One region of the Ewingella sp. C233 genome, then DNA from elsewhere that is predicted to be linked to it. Evidence: predicted binding sites of a transcription regulator. Region 1 holds the regulator's gene; the other holds the start of a gene.
The links. Region 1 encodes Fur, which represses iron uptake genes when iron is present. Its sites were predicted from a motif close to ATAATAATGAGAACNACTATCAA; they were not measured.
Positions count from the first base shown of each region.

Region 2: a site for Fur is predicted at 4,179-4,201, ahead of fes (enterochelin esterase). Genes of this name have one in related genera too.

Region 1 is NZ_JBUZRI010000001.1:2,401,431-2,411,438, reverse strand. It holds gene glnS (glutamine--tRNA ligase) at 1-1,197, shown strand, start outside; gene chiP (chitoporin ChiP) at 1,667-3,148, shown strand; gene chiQ (ChiQ/YbfN family lipoprotein) at 3,190-3,540, shown strand; gene ACZRKO_RS10885 (beta-N-acetylhexosaminidase) at 3,554-6,235, shown strand; gene fur (ferric iron uptake transcriptional regulator) at 6,386-6,841, opposite strand; gene fldA (flavodoxin FldA) at 7,151-7,678, opposite strand; gene ACZRKO_RS10870 (methyl-accepting chemotaxis protein) at 8,108-9,772, shown strand; gene ybfE (LexA regulated protein) at 9,841-10,008, opposite strand, start outside.
Region 2 is NZ_JBUZRI010000001.1:2,602,879-2,612,886, forward strand. It holds gene ACZRKO_RS11765 (amino acid adenylation domain-containing protein) at 1-2,453, opposite strand, end outside; gene ACZRKO_RS11770 (MbtH family protein) at 2,494-2,736, opposite strand; gene fes (enterochelin esterase) at 2,723-4,063, opposite strand; gene ACZRKO_RS11780 (TonB-dependent siderophore receptor) at 4,350-6,635, shown strand; gene yncE (7-bladed beta-propeller protein YncE) at 6,701-7,771, opposite strand; gene zinT (metal-binding protein ZinT) at 7,988-8,635, opposite strand; gene ACZRKO_RS11795 (methyltransferase) at 8,812-9,843, opposite strand.

The DNA.
Region 1 (10,008 bases):
GCCAAAATGCGTAACGGTGAATTTGCCGAAGGTGCTGCGTGCCTGCGCGCTAAAATCGACATGGCGTCGCCGTTCTTCGTCATGCGTGACCCGGTTATCTACCGTATTAAATTTGCCCATCATCACCAGACGGCCGACAAATGGTGCATCTACCCGATGTACGATTTCACCCATTGCATTTCCGATGCGCTGGAAGGGATCACCCATTCGCTCTGTACGCTGGAATTCCAGGACAACCGCCGTCTGTATGACTGGGTACTGGATAACATCACCATCCCTTGCCACCCGCGTCAGTACGAGTTCTCCCGTCTGAATCTCGAATACGCCATCATGTCCAAGCGTAAGCTGCAATTGCTGGTGTCTGAGAACGTTGTAGAGAGCTGGGATGACCCGCGTATGCCAACGGTGTCAGGTTTGCGTCGTCGTGGCTACAGCGCCGCGTCTATCCGCGAATTCTGCCGTCGTATCGGTGTAACGAAACAGGACAACAACGTCGAGATGATGGCGCTGGAATCCTGTATCCGTGATGACCTCAATGAAAATGCGCCGCGGGCGATGGCCGTGATCAATCCGGTGAAAGTCGTGATTGAGAACTTCACCGGCGATGCGGTGCAAATGGTCAAAATGCCTAACCATCCGAACAAACCGGAAATGGGTAGCCGTGACGTTCCGTTTACCCGGGAGATTTACATCGATCAGGCTGACTTCCGCGAAGAAGCGAATAAGCAGTACAAACGTCTGGTGCTGGGTAAAGAAGTGCGTCTGCGTAATGCGTTTGTGATTAAAGCTGAGCGCGTTGAAAAAGATGCCGATGGCAATATTACGACCATTTTCTGTAGCTATGATGTTGATACATTGAGCAAAGATCCTGCCGATGGCCGCAAGGTTAAAGGTGTTATCCACTGGGTTTCAGCGACAGAAGGCAAACCGGCTGAATTCCGCCTGTATGACCGTCTGTTCAGCGTAGCGAACCCGGCACAGGCAGAAGATTTCCTGACGACAATCAATCCGGAATCTCTGGTCATTGCGCAGGGCTTTGTTGAGCCTGGTTTGGGTGACGCTCAGCCTGAAGTGAGTTTCCAGTTCGAACGTGAAGGTTATTTCTGTGCTGATAACCGCTATTCCAGCGCTGACCATTTGGTGTTTAACCGCACCGTAGGTCTGCGTGATACCTGGGAAAGCAAACCTGCTGTTTGATTACTCTCTGTGATCACCGTACGAAAAAAACGCAGCTACGGCTGCGTTTTTTTCGTTGAAATTCTGCCTGTGCGTTCTGTTTTATCTGCAATGATTGGATGATAAAAAGCAAAATTATAATTTTCCACGCGAATTAATACCGTTTAAACCTCTTCTGTAGAAATGCTCTCATTTTCGATATATTTCAGTAAAAGGCGCTTTAATGACGTCGATTTGAAGTTATCTATCTGATTTAATTAATTTACCTCTCCTTGTTTTGCATGTTTTAGCTGTTTTCTTAATCTGTAACAGAAATACACATTTATGTGCACTTTGTCATGTTTCAGATATTAATCTTAAATTACCGATTGATAATTCGCGTCGCGAAAAATAGTCTTAACCTTGCTTCTTGTACCGGTTTCGCTGATTGGCGTCCGGTCTGTTACCCGTTTGGGTTTGCGTTAACTTTACATGTCAAAGAGGATTTACTATGTCTAAGCACCTTAACGGGGGCAGGGCTGCGGCTGGCCTGAACCCGCCAGCCAGAATAAAACCTGTCGCCTTAGCACTTGCCGGTACGTTACTTGGCGGCGGTATGATGGCCACGCCTGACGTGCAGGCTGCGGGCTTTATTGATGATTCAACGCTCACCGGTGGCGTCTACTACTGGCAGCGCGAACGCGACCGTAAAGACCTGAATAAAACCAAAGAAGAAACCCGTCCCGACGGCAGCAAAGTGACGGTGAACAACCCCGATTACAATAAGTACGCCACTAATCTTTCACACTCCACGGCTAACCTGAATCTGGACTTCTCCTCCGGCTATGCCTGGGACATGTTTGGGCTCGACATCGCAGCGTTTACCGCCGTTGAATTAGCTGAGGCCAGTGACAGCGGTCATCCGAACGAAATTGCATTTTCCTCCAGCAACCACGCTTATAACGAAGATTACTCCGGTGATAAAGGCGGCGTCAGCCTGTATAAAGCGGCAGGTAAATTTAAATATGGCGACTTTTGGGGCCACGCCGGTTATATCCAGCCGACAGGACAAACGCTGATTGCGCCACACTGGAGCTTTATGCCAGGTACCTATCGCGGTGCTGAAGCCGGTTACAAGCATGATTTCGGCGAACCAGGTGAGCTGAGTTTCTCCTATATGTGGGCGGACAAATACAAGTCACCATGGCATCTGGAGATGGATGATTTCCGTCAGAACGATAAAACAACCGGCGTCTCTTACATCCACTCCCTCGGCGCCAAATATGATTTCAAAAATGATGTCGTACTGGAAGCGGCTTACGGCCAGGCTGAAAGCTACGTCGATCAATACTTCGCTAAAGCCTCTTATAAAATGGAATTGGCGGGTAACCCGCTGACCACCAGCTACCAGTTCTACGGTGCGGAAGACCGCATCAACAACCAGAACGATCCGAACAGTCTGTATGACGGTCTGGCGTGGTTGCAGGCGCTGACTTTCGGCTACACCACCGGTCAGTTTAACTGGCGCCTGGAAGGGACGATGGTCAAGGCTGATGGTAATCAGGGCTACTTCCTGCAACGCATGACACCAACCTATTCCTCCTCTAATGGACGCCTTGATGTGTGGTGGGATAACCGCTCAGACTTCAACGCCAACGGCGAGAAAGCCGTCTATGCCGGTGTGCTTTACGACCTGGCTAAGTGGGATCTTCCTGGTCTGGCCGTCGGCGGTTCCTACGTCTACGCCTGGGATGCCAAACCTAGCAGCAACCCGATGTATGACCAAAGCCAACGCCTGAAAGAGAGCGCCTGGAGTCTGGATGGCCTGTACACCATTCAGGAAGGTCGTGCCAAAGGCACCTTATTCAAACTGCACTACACGCAATACGACAACCATTCCGACATCCCAAGCTGGGGCGGCGGTTACGGCAATATCTTCCAGGATGAGAAAGACGTGAAGTTTATCGTCATCGCTCCGTTCACTATCTTCTGAGGCCCGCTGTCGTGATGAAAAATACTATGAAAATGAAATCAATCAAAAATGGTTTGTTTATGTTGGCTGCGGTCGCGGTACTGAGCGCTTGTGCGGATCCGTCAGCTTCTGCAGAAAAAGCGGAAAAAGCAAAATTACGCCAGTCGTACAGTAACTGTATTAACACCGCAGATGGTGCACCGGACAAACTCGCCACCTGCCAGGCGATACTTGAACAGCTAAAAACCATCAAAGAGCATCAAGCCTTTGCTGAGAAAGAAACCGTTCGCGTCGTGGATTACCAGCGTTGCCTGACTGCACGTAAGACCGGTGATGGCCAAGCCTATGCGCAAGATTGCGGAAAAATCTGGCAGGAAATCAGAGCGAACAATTCGCCTGCGCCAACAAATTAAGGATGATGCTGAGATGGGGAAATTAAAAATAAAAGCGCTGGCTGTCGCCACCCTGATGGGGGGCATGCTTGGCGGAGCCGGCAGTGCGATGGCTGACCAAAAGCTGGTGGATCAACTTAGCCAGTTAAAAGTGAACTATGCGCTGCAGGATAATCAGGCCGGAGAGCATGGGACCCATTGCAGCGTGCTGGGTGCCGACTGGGCATCTTGTAATACGGCCACCATCACGCTGACCAACGCCGGTCAGGAGATCAAAGCCAAAGACTGGGCGATCTATTTCCATAACGTGCGCCGCATTTTAAAAGTGGATAACGATCAGTTCACGATCACGCGCATCACCGGTGATCTGCACAAACTTGAACCGACCGATAAGTTTACCGGTTTTGCGGCCAATCAGACCGTCACCATTCCGATTGTCGGTGAATACTGGCAGCTGTTCGAAAGTGACCTGATCCCGCGCTGGTATGCGACTTCCGGCAATGCTCAGCCAAAAGTGCTGACCAATACCGATACCGAAGATTTACATCAGTTTATTACGCCGTTTAAAGGCGATCAGTGGAAACGTACCTCCACCGATAACAACGTGCTGATGACACCTGCCAGCCGTTTTGTGAAGAACGAAACGCTGGCAGTATTACCGGCTGCAACGCTGCGCGGGCAGATAGTGCCCACGCCGCTGGAAGTTAAGATCCATGCCGGTGATGTTGACCTCGCCAAAGGTGTCGCGTTGGATCTCACCGCGCTGGAAAAACCGGCGGCCGATGCGGTCATCAAACGCTTCAACCTGTTGGGTATTGCTGAAAATCCGTCGGGATACCCGATTCATACGCAAATTTCTAAGGCTAAGTTTGCCGGGAAACAGGCTGTTTCTGGTGCGTATATTCTGAATGTCGGCAAGAAAGGCGCTGAAATAACGGGTTATGATCAGGCAGGGGTATTTTATGGTCTGCAATCGATCCTGAGTTTGGTACCGTCTGACGGCAGCAAAAAAATTGCCCAGCTTGACGCCAAAGATGCACCGCGCTTTGATTACCGTGCGATTTTCCTCGACGTGGGGCGCAACTTCCACACCAAAGCGGCTGTATTACGCCTGCTGGATCAAATGTCGGCTTATAAGCTGAATACTTTCCACTTCCATCTCAGTGATGATGAAGGATGGCGTATCGAAATTCCGGGCCTGCCGGAGCTAACGGAAGTTGGCGGTAAGCGCTGTCACGACCTGACAGAAACGACATGCCTGTTACCGCAACTGGGTTCAGGGCCGGATAGCACCAATAACGGCAGCGGTTTCTTCTCGCGTCAGGATTATATCGACATCGTGAAGTACGCTAAGGCGCGCCAGATTGAGGTTATTCCTGAAATCGATATGCCAGCACACGCCCGTGCCGCTGTGATCTCGATGGAAGCGCGCTATAAAAAACTCATGGAAGAAGGTAAGGAGAAAGAGGCTAACGAGTTCCGCCTGCTGGACCCTACCGATACGTCTAACACCACCGGCGTACAGTTCTACGATCGTCACGGTTATCTGAACCCATGTCTGGATTCGTCAAAACGCTTTGTTGATAAAGTGATTGGCGAAATCGCTGGCATGCATAAAGCCGCTGGGCAGCCGTTAACCACCTGGCATTTTGGTGGCGATGAAGCCAAAAATATCTTCCTCGGCCCAGGCTATCAGGACAAAAATGGCAAAATCGAACCGGGTAAAGGCATTATTGATCTGAGCAAGCAGGACAAACCCTGGGCGCAATCCCAGGTTTGCCAGGCGATGGTAAAAGAGGGCAAAGTGCAGGACGTTGAGCACTTGCCAAGCTACTTCGCGGTTGAAGTCAGCAAGCTGGTGAATGCCCACGGTATTGAGAAAATGCAGGCCTGGCAGGATGGTCTGAAAGATGCCAAAGACGCTTCCTCGTTCGCGACTAAACGTACCGGTGTAAACTTCTGGGATACCCTCTACTGGGGCGGTTTTGACACAGCAAACGACTGGGCCAACAAAGGTTATGAAGTGGTTATTTCTAACCCGGACTACGTCTACTTCGATTTCCCGTATGAAGTGAATCCGCAGGAAAAAGGGTACTACTGGGGCACGCGTTTCAGTGACGAAGCTAAAGTGTTCAGCTTTGCGCCGGACAACCTGCCGCAGAACGCCGAAACCTCGGTTGACCGCGACGGCAACGCCTTCGAAGCGAAAAGCGATAAAGCGTGGCCAGGTGCTCACGGGATCTCCGCGCAGCTATGGAGCGAAGTGGTCCGCACCGATGATCGTATGGAGTACATGATCTATCCGCGTCTGCTGCCACTGGCTGAGCGCGCATGGCACCGTGCGGACTGGGAAATGGATTATAAAGCCGGGCGTGAATTCTCTGGTGGTAAAACGCATCACGTTAACACTGAGGCGCTGCATAAAGAGTGGCTGCTGTTCGCGAACCTGATGGGCCAGCGTGAATTGCCGAAGATGGATGCGGCCGGTGTCGCTTACCGTCTGCCGGTGCCGGGAGCCCGCGTTGCGGGAGGGAAACTGGAGGCCAACGTTTCGCTGCCGGGGCTGGCTATTGAGTATTCACTGGATGGCGGCAAGCAGTGGCAGCGTTACGATGACGCACAAAAACCACAGGTCAGCGGCGATGTTTGGGTTCGCTCCGCGTCCGCCGACGGCAAACGTTTCAGCCGTGCTGAACACGTTGACGGCAAAGTCTGACACTGAATCTCTGCCTTATCAGACCCCGGCTTGCCGGGGTTTTTTTATGTCTGCGGTAATGGTGACATGAAACCGCAGGCATAAAAAAACCGCTTTTCAGCGGTTAATGGATGTTCTGCATGACAGAACGCATGACGGCAAAATTCTGGCTTACAGCGCAGGTTTATCGTTATGCAGGTTTTCGTCTTCGCGGCAGTCACCCAGTTCGCAGTGGCCGTAAAGATAAAGACTGTGGTTGGTCAGTTTGATGCCATGTCTCTTGGCAATTTCGCGCTGACGTCCTTCGATGTACTCATCACGGAATTCGATCACACGGCCACAATCCAGGCAGATCAGGTGATCATGGTGATGTTGCTGGGTCAGTTCGAAAACAGATTTTCCCCCTTCGAAGTTGTGACGGGTCACGATCCCGGCATCATCAAACTGGTTCAGTACGCGGTAAACCGTCGCAAGACCAATTTCTTCACCCATATCAATCAGTTGCTTGTATAAATCTTCCGCACTGACGTGATGACCTTCCGGCGCTTGCAGCACTTCCAGGATCTTAAGTCGCGGAAGCGTGACTTTTAAGCCAGCTTTCTTCAGTGCGGTATTGTTGTCAGTCATGCGGATTCAGTCCTGTTACTATGGTAATCACGTTGAGGCATGAAGCCTGTGATGGCGGTTCATGATGAAACGGTAGTCTGTTAACAAAGATCGCATCTTTCATTGCCATAGCGAAAAGATCGCAACGGCTTGATCAATAGAAAAAACACCTAAACTTAGTGTACCTTGATACCGAAGAAAGTTACAATTTTGTAGCGGTTAAATTGTTAATTTCAGTAATAGTTTGGCCCTTTCAATGGAGAATCAATCACTCAGGAGCGGTATCCTGTCGTTCGATCATTTCGCCAGTTCGTCAGGGCCAATTCAGGCTTAGCCAATAATCTCTGCCAAACTCAACTCTGCTGAAATCTGCTTAACCCAGCCATCCACACGTTCGTTGGTCAGTTCAGGTTGACGATCTTCGTCAATGGCCAGACCGATGAAATGTTTGTCATCAGCCAGACCTTTAGAAGCTTCGAAGTGGTAACCGGCCGTTGGCCAGTGACCGACGATCACCGCGCCGCGTGGCTCGATGATGTCACGCACGGTGCCCATCGCGTCACAGAAATACTCGGCATAATCTTCCTGGTCACCACAGCCAAACAGAGCAACCAGCTTACCTTCGAAATCTATCTCTTCCAGCGTTGGGAAAAAGTCGTCCCAGTCACACTGTGCTTCACCGTAATACCAGGTAGGAATGCCGATCAGCAAAATATCGAATTTTTCCAGATCCTCTTTGCTGCTTTTGGCGATGTCATGTATCTCGGCAACGTCTTTACCCAGCTGCTTTTGGATCATTTTAGCGATGTTTTCGGTGTTACCTGTATCGGATCCAAAGAAGATTCCTACTACGGCCATAAGATTTCTAACCTCTTGTTCTCAATGAAGTGCTCTGCATAGCAGGCAGTAATGCTGCAGATAATAGCAAACTCGCCGCCTGGAGAATATGCCTGTGCATCCCAGTACGGATCGGACAATAAGTCTATCGGGCATTAATGCGAAGCGTTATCGCCTTCGTGTGTTTTATGCCCTTTGTAGGGATATAAGCCTTGTCCCTGCTGGAAATCTGGTTATTCGCAATTGTGAAATAATTTCACCTTGGTCCTAAATTTTACTCATGTAGCGCCGATAGAAGATGCGAGAGGAATCTCAACATAATAAAGAAATCGATGCCCGGAGAGGTGTTCAACCATGTCCCGGGCTGATGCCAGACGGTGATCTGTTTGATTCTCTGCATCCCCGTTAATCTCATAAAAAGAAACGTAAACGTTTCACGAGAGGCACATTGTGCAATTTTTGAAAAACATTACCATCAGGAAAGCGATGTTAGGGATCCTTGGCGTTTTTTGCGTCATGTGGGCTTGCGTTGCGATCTACACCATTTCTTCACTTAACTCACTGACCAAAAATGCTGAAATTAACGTCGCCTTAGTCAATGATCTGACACTGGTACATAAAGGCAGCGACCAGTATTTCCGTTCACAAACCCGTCTGACCCGTGCGATGGCTATGCTTCAGGATGATCCGACGAAAGGCCCTGAAATCTTCGACAGCGCAAAACTGGCGCTGATGAACATGACTCAGGCGCTGGCAGCGTTTAAAAACACGGCCCATCCGGGGCTGGATGATGCGGTGGTACAGGAGCTGGTCACTGACTGGTCTGCATTGGCAGAGCAGGGCGCGACGCCACTGTTTAATGCCGCCCGCAGTAAAAACGTTGAGGCATACAAGCAGATTTCCAATGTGTCGGTGGTTCCTCTGAGCGTCAAATTTGGTGCCTCAGTTGAGAAGGTCAATGGTCTGATCGCCAGTGCGCTACAGAAATCGGAACAGGAATCCAGCCGCCTGACCCGGATGAGCAAAATCATCCTGTTAGTCGCGTTTGGTCTGGGCATTGTGATCCTCTTCCTAACCGATCGCTATCTGGTCTGGGGACTGGTCAATCCGCTGAACAAGATCCGCGACCAGTTTGCGGTCATTGCCCGGGGTGACCTGACGCATGATCTGGAAGAGTTCGGCAAGAACTGCGCCGGAAAACTCATCCCGCTGCTCAACGCCATGCAAGGCAGCCTGATCAATACCGTGCAAACTATCCGTAACTGTACCAATAACATTTATCAGGGAGCGTCCGAAATTTCTGCAGGAAACAACGATCTCTCCTCGCGCACCGAGCAACAAGCTTCCGCTCTCGAAGAGACGGCGGCCAGCATGGAGCAACTCACCGCGACCGTGAAACATAATGCCGACAACGCCCATCACGCCAGCCAACTGGTGGTGGAAGCCTCTGCCACGGCCCGTAAAGGCGGCAACATCGTGGCCGATGTGGTCAGTACCATGAAAGAGATCTCAGGCAGCTCGAAGAAGATTGCTGAGATCACCTCCGTCATTAACAGCATTGCTTTCCAGACCAACATTCTGGCGCTCAATGCCGCAGTAGAAGCCGCGCGTGCGGGCGAACAGGGGCGCGGTTTTGCCGTGGTTGCCAGCGAAGTGCGTAATTTGGCTCAGCGCAGCGCGCAGGCCGCCAAAGAGATTGAACAGCTGATCAGCGAGTCAGTATCCAGAGTCGACAGCGGCTCAAAACTGGTGGAAAACGCCGGTTCAACCATGGATGACGTGGTGCGCTCGATAACACATGTTACTGATATTATGGCTGAAATCGCCTCGGCATCGGATGAGCAGAGTAAAGGGATCAGTCAGGTTGCTATTGCAGTGACACAGATGGATAGCGTCACTCAGCAGAATGCCGCGCTGGTGGAAGAGGCATCACAGGCAGCCGTTTCGCTGGAAGAGCAGGCATCACTGCTCAATAACGCCGTCGCGACATTTAAGCTTAAAGACAGCGTGACGAGGGTCAGCCAGAAGGCAGCCGCAGCAAATAAATCGCCTTTATTGCGCCCGCAAACCGCATTGGCAGATGGCAGAAACAGTGAGAATTGGGAAACGTTTTAAGAAGGAAGTGTGCTGAACATCAGGGAAGAAAAACGTGCGGGTACCGGAAACGGCTACCCGCTTTCGTGTTAGCTATTCTGACCGTTAAGATGTGCGAGCAGCATCTCTTCAATCAGTTCGCTGCGACTGATATTGCGTTCTTCCGCCAGCTTGTTGAGTGTATCAACGGCATCGGCGTTCATTTTCAGCTCTACGCGTCGCAAGCCACTCGCTTTATCACGGCGCAGCTGGTTACG
Region 2 (10,008 bases), 200 kb from region 1:
GTGAGATCCGGGCGGCCCAGATAACCTTGCGCTAGCTGGTCGCCGGTCAGGTAAAGATCCCCCGCCACACCAGGCGGTACCGGCTGTAAGCGTGCGTCGAGAATACGCAGGCCCGTGTTCCAGACCGGCAGGCCAATAGGCACATTCGCCCCCTTCACCGCTGCCAGTGCGTCGCCCCAGGCGGGGTGCCAACTGACGTCCACCGCCGCTTCCGTCGGGCCATAAAGATTGTGCAGTAGCACGCCGGTTTTACGCTGCCACAGGCGGCAAAGTTCGGCGGGTAGCGCTTCCCCGCTGCAAAATACCTGTTTGAGCGAAGCACACTGCGCGATGGCCTGCGGGGTGTCCAGCGCGCTGACAAACGCCGCCAGCATCGAGGGTACAAAGTGCAGCGTGGTCACCTGATGTTGTTCAATCAGGTTCAGCAAAAGTTGCGGATCACGGTGCGCTTCGGGCGGTGCCATCACTAAGCGGGCACCCACCATCAGCGGCCAGAAAAACTCCCAGACCGAGACGTCAAAGCTGCACGGCGTTTTCTGCAACACCACGTCATGGCTGCCTATCGGATAGTGATCCTGCATCCACAGCAACCGGTTGACGATGGCCTGATGTCCGACCACCACGCCTTTAGGGCGGCCGGTGGAACCGGAGGTGAAGATCAGGTACGCGGCGTGTTCAGGCGTGGGGGCATTCACCGGGATCTCTGGGGCCGAAACTGCACTGAACGGTTTATCCACCAGCAGCACGCGGCCCTGCCCGGCAAAACGCGCAAGCTGGTCGGGGTGCGTCACAATCAGGCGCGGGCTGGCGTCTTCCAGCATCATGCGCAGGCGCTCATCAGGGTAGCCGGTATCGAGCGGCAGATAGGCGGCGCCCACCTCGACAATCGCCATCAGCGCCAGTGACAGAAACACCGAGCGCGGCAGTGCCACGGCCACGATATCGCCACGTTTTACCCCTTGCTGAATCAGCTGCTGAGCCAGTGCCGCGACCTGCTGACGGGTTTGCGCGTAGCTGAACTGATGCTCTCCGTCGGCCAGCGCAGGCGCGTGCGGCGTGCGTTCGGCCTGCTGTGCCAGTTGCTGGCTGAGCGTGCTTTTCACCACAGGATGGGCGGTGCTGTTGACCCGCGCGAGTAATTCATCCTCCGCTTCGCTCAGAAGATCCGCATCACCGACCGGCAGCCGGGCGTTGGCGGCAAACTGACCCAACAGCAACGGCAGGCGCTGGAGATGCGCCTCCAGTTCATCGCGATCATAGCGTTCGGCGTTGGCCTGAAGATCGACGGTCAGCGCACCGTCTTCACCGATGTGCAAGGCGATCTCAAGATCCCGCACCGGACCGGAGGCGAGGTCATGGGTGATGCCCGCCACGCCGTTAAAATCAATCTGGTAGTCGAACATTTTAAAGTTGAATACCGTGCCGTAGAGGGGCCGGGCGTCGCCCGCTATGCCCAGATCACGGGTGATCTGCTCGGCGTCATAACGCTGATGGCGGCGGACTTTTTTCAGCTCGTTACGCAAACGCACGGCCAGCTGAGCCAGCGTGGCGGCCGGGTCGATGTTCATCTCAACGGGCAGCACGTTGATCACCGGGCCCGTGGCACACAGGGCGGCGGATCCCATTCGGCGCATGAAGATAAAACCGCCGCAGAAATCGGTCTGACCGCTCAGGCGTGAAACCCATAATGCCACCAGCGCGATGGCGATATCGCTGACCGTCAGCGCGTGTTCCTGCGGCGTGGCGGTCAGAGACTCAACCTGAGCTGCGTCGCAGGCGCATGAGAGCCGGTGAAGGCGCACGGACGGCACCTGCCCGGCCAACGGCTGCGGGCAAATCGTCGCCGGAGCAGGCAACGTGGCAGCCTTTTCACGCCAGAATTTGGCGTCACGGGCGAACGCCGCGCCCTGCTGGTAATTTCCGACCTCTTCCACCACGTCGCGAAACGGCACAAACGGCGAGGGTTCTGGCGTTTTCTGCTGACACAGCGCGGTATAAAGTGTGGCGATCCGGCGGGCAATCGCCGTGAAGCTGAAGCCATCGACCTGAATATGGTGATAACGCTGATACCAGAACCAGCGCGCGTCACTGACGCGGATCAGCGCGTGACGGTGCAGGGTGTGACTGCTGAGAATACGCAGCTCCGCCGCCAGATCCTGGCGCATTAAGGTCAGCGCGGCCTGTTCCGGGTCGGCCGACTGACGCAGATCCACACACTCTGGCTGAAAGTCTGATGCTAACGCGCACGGCGTTTGCAGTGCGATGCCGTCACGCTCCTCAAAGCGCATAGAAACGGTGTCGGCTTCGCTCAGCCCCTGAATAATGGCCTGCGTCATGTAATGCGCATCGAGCGGTCCGTTGATCTCAATATAGTGGGCAACGGTGTAAGCATTGCCGTGCGGCGAGAGCTGGTCTGCCATCCAGATGCCAGGCTGCGCGGCTACCAGCGGCATAGCCAAAGCGGTCTGCGAAGTAGCGGGTAAAAGAGAAGTTTCAGACACCGGTTGGCTCCTGTTCGGGTGAGGCTGCATCGTACTGGCGCAGGGAGTGCGGGCGCATATCGCGCCAGTTTTCGTCCAGCCAGTGGTTACAGCCGCTGCGGGCTGTCGGGCCGAACATCACGCGCCATCCGGCGGGAACGGTGAGGTTTTCCGGCCACAGGCTGTACTGCTGTTCGTCGTTAATCAGTACGCAGCAGACGGCGTTTTCATCATCAAACGGGTTAAGGCTTTCCATCGAGAGCTCCTTCGGTTTCACCGACCTGCGTGTTGGCAACAAAGTGCGGCGACCACAGCATCTCCAGTCCGTTCATCAACCCGCCGCGCCAGCATAGCGCGTCGTGTCCGCCGGCCACGGCGCGGTAATGCACCCGATGCGGCGACGCCTGTAATAGCTCCCTCAGTTCGCCATTCACCCGGTGGATCAAATGCTCATGCACGCCTGCTTCCATATAGATTTTCAGCGGCGACGCCTGCCCGACACCCTGCGCTATCTGGCGCAACAGCCAGCCGGAGTCCTCCTCAGACGGCCCGCGCTGCGGCCACCAGAATGATCCTGACTGGCTGAGCGCGCAGCCAAAAGTTTGCGGCCAGTGCAGACAGGCGTAGAGGGAGGAAAGACCGCCAAAGCTTTGCCCGGCAACGACAGTGGTGTCAGGCGAATCCCGGAAAGGCGCCCAGCTGCGCAGCTGCGGCAGGAGTTCTTCCTGCACCGCCAGCCAGAAGTCGGCATTGCAGGTCAGCTCACGGCTGCGGTGTTCGGTGTCGATCACGTCAATCAGCAGATAAACCGCCTCGGGCAGTTGTCCCTGTTCGGTCAACTGATGCAGCGGCTCCCAGACCGTCATCTGCTGCGACCAGAACTGGCCGTCGAGCAAAATAGCCAGAGGACGCGAAGCCGGATCATCTTCGCCGGTGGTACAGACCCACACCGTGCGGCTGTTACCCAGGCGCGGGCTGTGCCACTGGTGTTTTTGCAGGAAGGTGGGCGGCGCAGGCATACAACGGCCACAGCCGGTGGCGAAGTTGTCGAAATCCTTCCAGGCGGCTTGCGGCGGTGCGTCCGGCATATGCAGCCCGCTGACGCGGTGCCCGCGCCCGCCGGACCAGCTGCGGTGCGCATTGAGGATGTCGTGCGTCGCCGTGACAAAGCGGTCACGCCACCAGTGGCGCAGCGCCATCATGTTGGCGTGAGGGTCGTATGAGGGCGGCGCGAATGGCCGGTTTTCTGTGGCGGGCATAAAGCTGTAACTGCCGCGCCAGCCTGCTTCCATCTCAGTTTGCCAGAACCAGACGTCGGTGCCGCTAAGACGTTGCAGACTCTGCGGAGGCCTGGGCTGATGGTGGTCAGTTTTGCCGGTAATGTTGATCCACACACACTGACACACGGAGGTGAATTCGCTGCCTTGCGGGTCACGCCAGAAGAAAGTGACCTTCCAGTTGCCCTGCCCTGAGGGTTCAATCCATGGCGTTCCCCGTCGTGCGATGTCCAGCCACCAGCCATTGCTGCCTGCGTGCTGGCTTGACAGAAGCGTGCCACTTTCTGACTCTGGTTCCATTTTCAACATCCCTACTCACTCTGTGGTTGATTTATTTAACATATCAATAACCTCATTATTTATAACGAGTTACATGATCAGGTTATTTTTTAAAATGCGACAGACGATAAAGAGAATGGTATTGATAATTGTTTTCATTTGCAATAGTGTGTGTCTGCCCATAGGGTTGGGCACCTTTTGACCACACACATACAACATGACAACCGGCCATCCCGCTGCTGGCGTTTTATTGCTCTTAGTGCCGCCTGCGCAATCCAGTGGTTGAGGGAGGGAAACCGGATCAGGAATGAAAATGAACAGCAAATTGTCCCGCTACTCTTTAGCGACGCTTCTTGGATTGGGCCTCGGGGCCACCACATTCTCAACACCACTCAGCGCCGCGACGGCCCGCCCTGTAACGGCTGAGTCCACGTCAGAACAACCCGACAGCAGCGAAACCCAAGATGCCGACGGCGATACCATTATGGTCACTGCCGCGCAGCAGAACCTGCAAGCACCTGGCGTGTCGACCATTACCGCTGAAGAGATCAAAAAACGCCCTCCGGCCCGCGATATTAATGAACTGATCCGCACCATGCCCGGCGTCAACCTCACCGGCAACTCGACCAGCGGCCAGCGCGGCAACAACCGCCAGATTGATATCCGCGGTATGGGCCCGGAAAACACCCTGATCCTGATTGATGGCCTGCCGGTCAGCAGCCGTAACTCGGTGCGTCAGGGCTGGCGTGGCGAGCGTGATACCCGTGGCGATACCGCCTGGGTACCACCGGAAATGATCGAACGGATCGAAGTGATCCGTGGCCCGGCGGCAGCCCGTTACGGCAACGGCGCGGCGGGTGGTGTGGTCAATATCATCACCAAGCGCGACACTAAAGAGCTGCACGGTTCATGGAATACCTACATGAACGCGCCGGAGCATAATTCGGAAGGCTCGACCAAACGCACCGACTTCAGCCTCTCCGGCCCGCTCGGCGACCAGTTCAGCTTCCGCTTGTTTGGCGGCTACAGCAAAACGCAGGCTGACGCGCAGGACATCAACCAGGGGCATCAGTCTTTACGCACCGGCGCTTACGCCGATACCCTGCCTGCGGGCCGTGAAGGGGTGATTGATAAAAATATCGATGGCCTGCTGCGCTGGGATTTTGCGCCGATGCAGTCGCTGGAGTTTGAAGCCTCCGGCGGACGTCAGGGCAACCTGTATGCCGGTGACACACAAAACACCAACACCAGCGATTTGGTGAAAAGCATGTATGGCGACGAGACCAACCGTATTTACCGTCAGGCCTACTCACTGAATTATCGCGGTGCATGGGACAACGGCATCAGTACCACCCACTATGTGCAGTACGAGAAAACCAAAAACTCGCGCATGAACGAAGGGCTGGCGGGCGGTACCGAAGGGATTTTCGCGGACACCGGCTTCAACACCACCACCCTCAATGACGTGCTGTTGCACAGTGAAATGAGTGTGCCTTTCGAGTTGCTGGTGCCGCAAACTGCCACTTTCGGCACCGAGTGGAATCAGCAAAAAATGAAGGATCCGTCTTCCAATACTCAGAGCATGATGGGCGGGAATATCGCCGGCATTGATCCTTCCAACCGCAGCCCTTACTCCTCGGCGGAGATTTTCTCTCTCTTCACCGAAAACAATATGGAGCTGACCGACAGCACCACGCTGACGCCTGGCCTGCGTTTTGATCATCATTCGGTCGTCGGCGATAACTGGAGCCCGGCCCTGAACCTGTCACAGGAACTGGGTGACGACTTCACGCTGAAAATGGGCATCGCCCGCGCCTACAAAGCACCAAGTCTGTACCAGACCAACCCGAACTACGTGCTCTACAGTAAAGGTCAGGGCTGCGCCGCCAGCGCCGGAGGCTGTTATCTGTTAGGTAACGATGATCTGAAAGCCGAGACCAGCATCAATAAAGAGATCGGGCTGGAGTTCCATCGTAGCGGGTATCTGGCAGGCCTGACCTACTTCCGTAACGATTACCGCGACAAAATTGAAGCCGGTTATCTGCCAAGCGGGACCTCAGTCAACGGCAAGTCCGATGTTTATAAATGGGAGAATGTGCCGAAAGCCGTCGTTCAGGGGCTGGAAGGCACGCTGAATGTGCCAGTGACCGACACCATCGCGTGGAATAACAACGGCACCTACATGATTGAGAGCAAGAACAAAGAGACCGGCGATTATCTGTCGATTATTCCGAAGTTTACTATCAACTCCACCCTGAGCTGGCAGACCACGGAAGACCTCTCGCTGCAAACCACCATGACCTGGTATGGCCGTCAGAAGCCGAAGAAATACAACTATAAAGGTGAACCTATCACCGGCAGCGAAAAACAGGAAGTCAGCCCTTACGCGGTGTTCGGCCTGAGCGGTACCTATACGGTGAATAAGTACGTCAGCGTCACCACGGGTATCGACAATCTGTTCGATAAACGCCAGTTCCGCGAAGGTAATGCCCAGACCGTGGGTAACACCGTCACCAATGCCTACATGTACGGCGCCGGTGCCGCGACCTACAACGAACCGGGCCGCACCTATTATATGAGCCTGAATACGCACTTCTAAGCGTCGTTGAGATAAACAAAAAGCCGCTGCGGATAACTTCGCAGCGGCTTTTTTATGGCGTTTATTTACTTATCAGTAAAGGTGATGCGCACAACGTCGTCCGGATCTGACGCTTCCTGCTTCTTCGACGACGCCTGCTTCACGCTGACAAACAGCGACTGGCCGTCGTCCGACAATGCCAGACTGTTCGGGTGAACCGGCGTGTCGATGGTGTGCAGAACTTTGTAGGTTTTGGCGTCAATCACACTGACTTTTCCCGCCTCACGATGGGTAACGTAAATTTCGTGACGGGTTGGGTTAAACAGCACGGCCAGTGAGACCGGCAGGTCAACTTTTTGCAGCACTTTGCTATTGGCGGTATCCACCACCAGTAACTGCGGTGATTTGGAATCCGTCACAAAGGCGCGGTGCGTGGCCGGGTCCAGCGCGATGTTCAGGTAAAAGTGATCAGCATCGGCGTCCAGTTTCACACGGGAGAGCACCCCATCAGTCTTGGTATCGATGGTGATAAATTCGTTGTCCGCGTTGGTGACATACAGACGCGACGCGGCGCTGTCGAGCGCCAGTCCGGTGGCATATTTGCCCAGGCCGTCGATAGTTTTGCGCAACTGCAACGTTGCGCCATCAATCACCCATACGACGCTTTGGTCACCCAGCCCGCCCATATAGACAGTGTTGCTGCTCTCATCGACCACCAGTTCACGAGGGGCCAGCGGACGTTCGGTTTCGGTGCGCGGGCGCTTGTCCAGCACCAGTGATCCCTTCTCTTTGCCACTTTTTGCGTCAACCGCGGTAATGGCGCTGTTCACCGTATTGCCGAGGAACAGTGTGCCGGTTTTTTTGTTCATCGCCAGACCGAAGGGTTTCAGCGCATTTTTAATGGTCTGCGTCACGTTCAGCGTGGACGGATCCAAACGGTACAGCGCACCGCCTTTGTCGAGTTTGCGGCTGCCAGACGTCGCCAGATAGAGCGCCTGCGGGGAGTCATAAACCAGTTCGTAAGCGCCTTTGCTGACTGGTTTGCGCTCAATGCTAAAGCTGCTCTCGGCCCAGGCTGAGCCTGAAGTGACAAGAGAAATTAACAACGCCAGCGGCAGGATACGCTTTTTGATTAAAGGGGCAGTAAAGGGTGTCATAGATCCTCTCAGACAAGGGTAATAAAACAGTAGCCGCAGGCTATTTCACATCACCCGCAACCAGGGGAATCACAAACGATAATGGTAATAATTATCATTCTAATTCAATGGAAGGGAGAAGGCCATGAAGAATGACAGAATTGAGGACGTTGAGGACGTTATCTGCGGTTCGGCCCGGCTTTACGTGAAAGCCGGGCCTTAGCACAATCACTGACTTTAATGGTGAAGCATCTCATCAACCACTTGTGCCTTGGTCAACATATAAGGGTAAAATGTTGGCCAGTTATCCATCTCTTTTAACAGTGCATCCTGAGAGACATTCCCCATATAAATATGATAATGCTCTGACTTGCGTGGGCTTATAATATGGTCACTAAACTGCACAAACTTCGGCGCGTTTGAACGGGCATCCTGACACTCAAATAAATAACGCACCCCTTTCTTACCAGACGCGTAATTCAGAATTTTGAATCCGGAGTAGGTATATTTGCAGGCCTCAACTTTTTGACCGACATGAAATTCAATCACATCATCTTCAATGCCAATCATCTCGATATCGGTCGCATACCCCTTTTTGTAATAAGCCCGGTATTCCTCCACCGTTTTACCGCCCTTCTGTTTGGCTTTTTTCTCTAAAACAGGGTCCAGATCGCCACTGATCAGATAAGGATTGATAGACTGCCAGATGCCATTCCAGTTGGCTAGCGGCCGGTCTTGAACGGCCGAATCCTCAAACACGCCCTCACCGGCCTGACGCTCTGCCGCAGATAATGGAACGCCGTGAGCGTGGTTATGCGCAAATGACGCCGCGCTGGTCGATAAAATTCCCAAAGTCAGTGCTAAAGCAAAAACATTCTTTTTCATTGGTCCATCCTGAGCCATTATGTGTTATTGAATGGATATGTTATAACATAACAATTTAACGATCAACGTAAAAAAGCGAAGATACAGGCTATAAAGGAGGGAGGTAAAAACATAAAAAACACTGCAACTGCACAGTGTTTTTAGGGTATTAACAGTGACTGAGGACAGGAGCGGCGTTATTTCACCACAGTTTCAATAATGGAGACAAAGAAGCCGCTGTCGATGATGCGGTTAATTTTCAGACCGGCGTTATCCACCAATCCCTTCAGCTCGGTCTCCGTGCGTTCGCGCCCGCCGTCGAAGCTCGCCATCAGCAGAAGATCCATTTCCTTGCCGGAGTGACGCACGCTGCCTTCCGGGATAACCGGATCCATAATAAGTATTTTACCGCCAGGACGCATCGCCTTACGGCAGTTGCTCAATATTTTGGCAGAGTTTTCGTCTGACCAGTCATGGGTGATGTATTTAAGCAGGTAAATATCGCCTTCCGGGCACGCTTCAAAGAAGCTTCCGCCCTGTAATTTCCAGCGGGAATCATCACCCAGCTCCGCCAGACGGTTGCGGTTTAATACGTGCGGTTGATCGAATAATATGCCGTGCAGCGTAGGGTTAGCGCGCAGAACCTGCAACAGCAAGCCACCCATCCCCCCGGCCACATCCACTACCGTCGCGTTTTTCGGGAAGTCATAACTTCTGACCAGGAACATATTTTCCACTTCAGACATCGAAGACATGCCGGAATGGAAGTCGTAGCCCTGATCGTGCGATGCCCGCTGTGACCAATATTCGAAGAAAGACATATCGAACAGTTGCTTGAAGGCAGAGTGACCACGAACGCTTTCTGCCAGATTCCCCAGCGGACGCCAGAAGGTTTCATCGGTCAGCATCAGCACCGCCGAACGCAGAGAATAGCGGTTGGAGGTGCAGAGATGTTCGGATGGCGGGTTAAGGCTAAAACGTCCGTCGTCGAGTTCGAGGAAAATATTGCGCGTTGCCAGCAGCCGCATCACGCGGTTGAGCTGTTTCCAGTCCACGCCAAGATCCTTCGCAAGCTCCTGGATCGTTTTCGGCCCTTTTATAAGATGGTCGGCAACCCCTAACACCGCCGCCGCACGCAGCGCCGCCTGATAGGTATATCCCATTGCCTGATCAATTAAATAGAGTGCACCTTTTTCATTTTCTGAAATTAAAGACTTATTACTTTCCATGCTAATAATACCTCTCGCAGAATATTCAAGTAGATAGATAGCCGTAATGGTCATACAAAAAATCCGAACTGAGTTTCCGAATTTTTGTCCAGAGAATAATGGTCAGGGATACGCCTAATATCAAATATCCTAAAGTGGCAAATCACTTAATTCATCGTCATCATT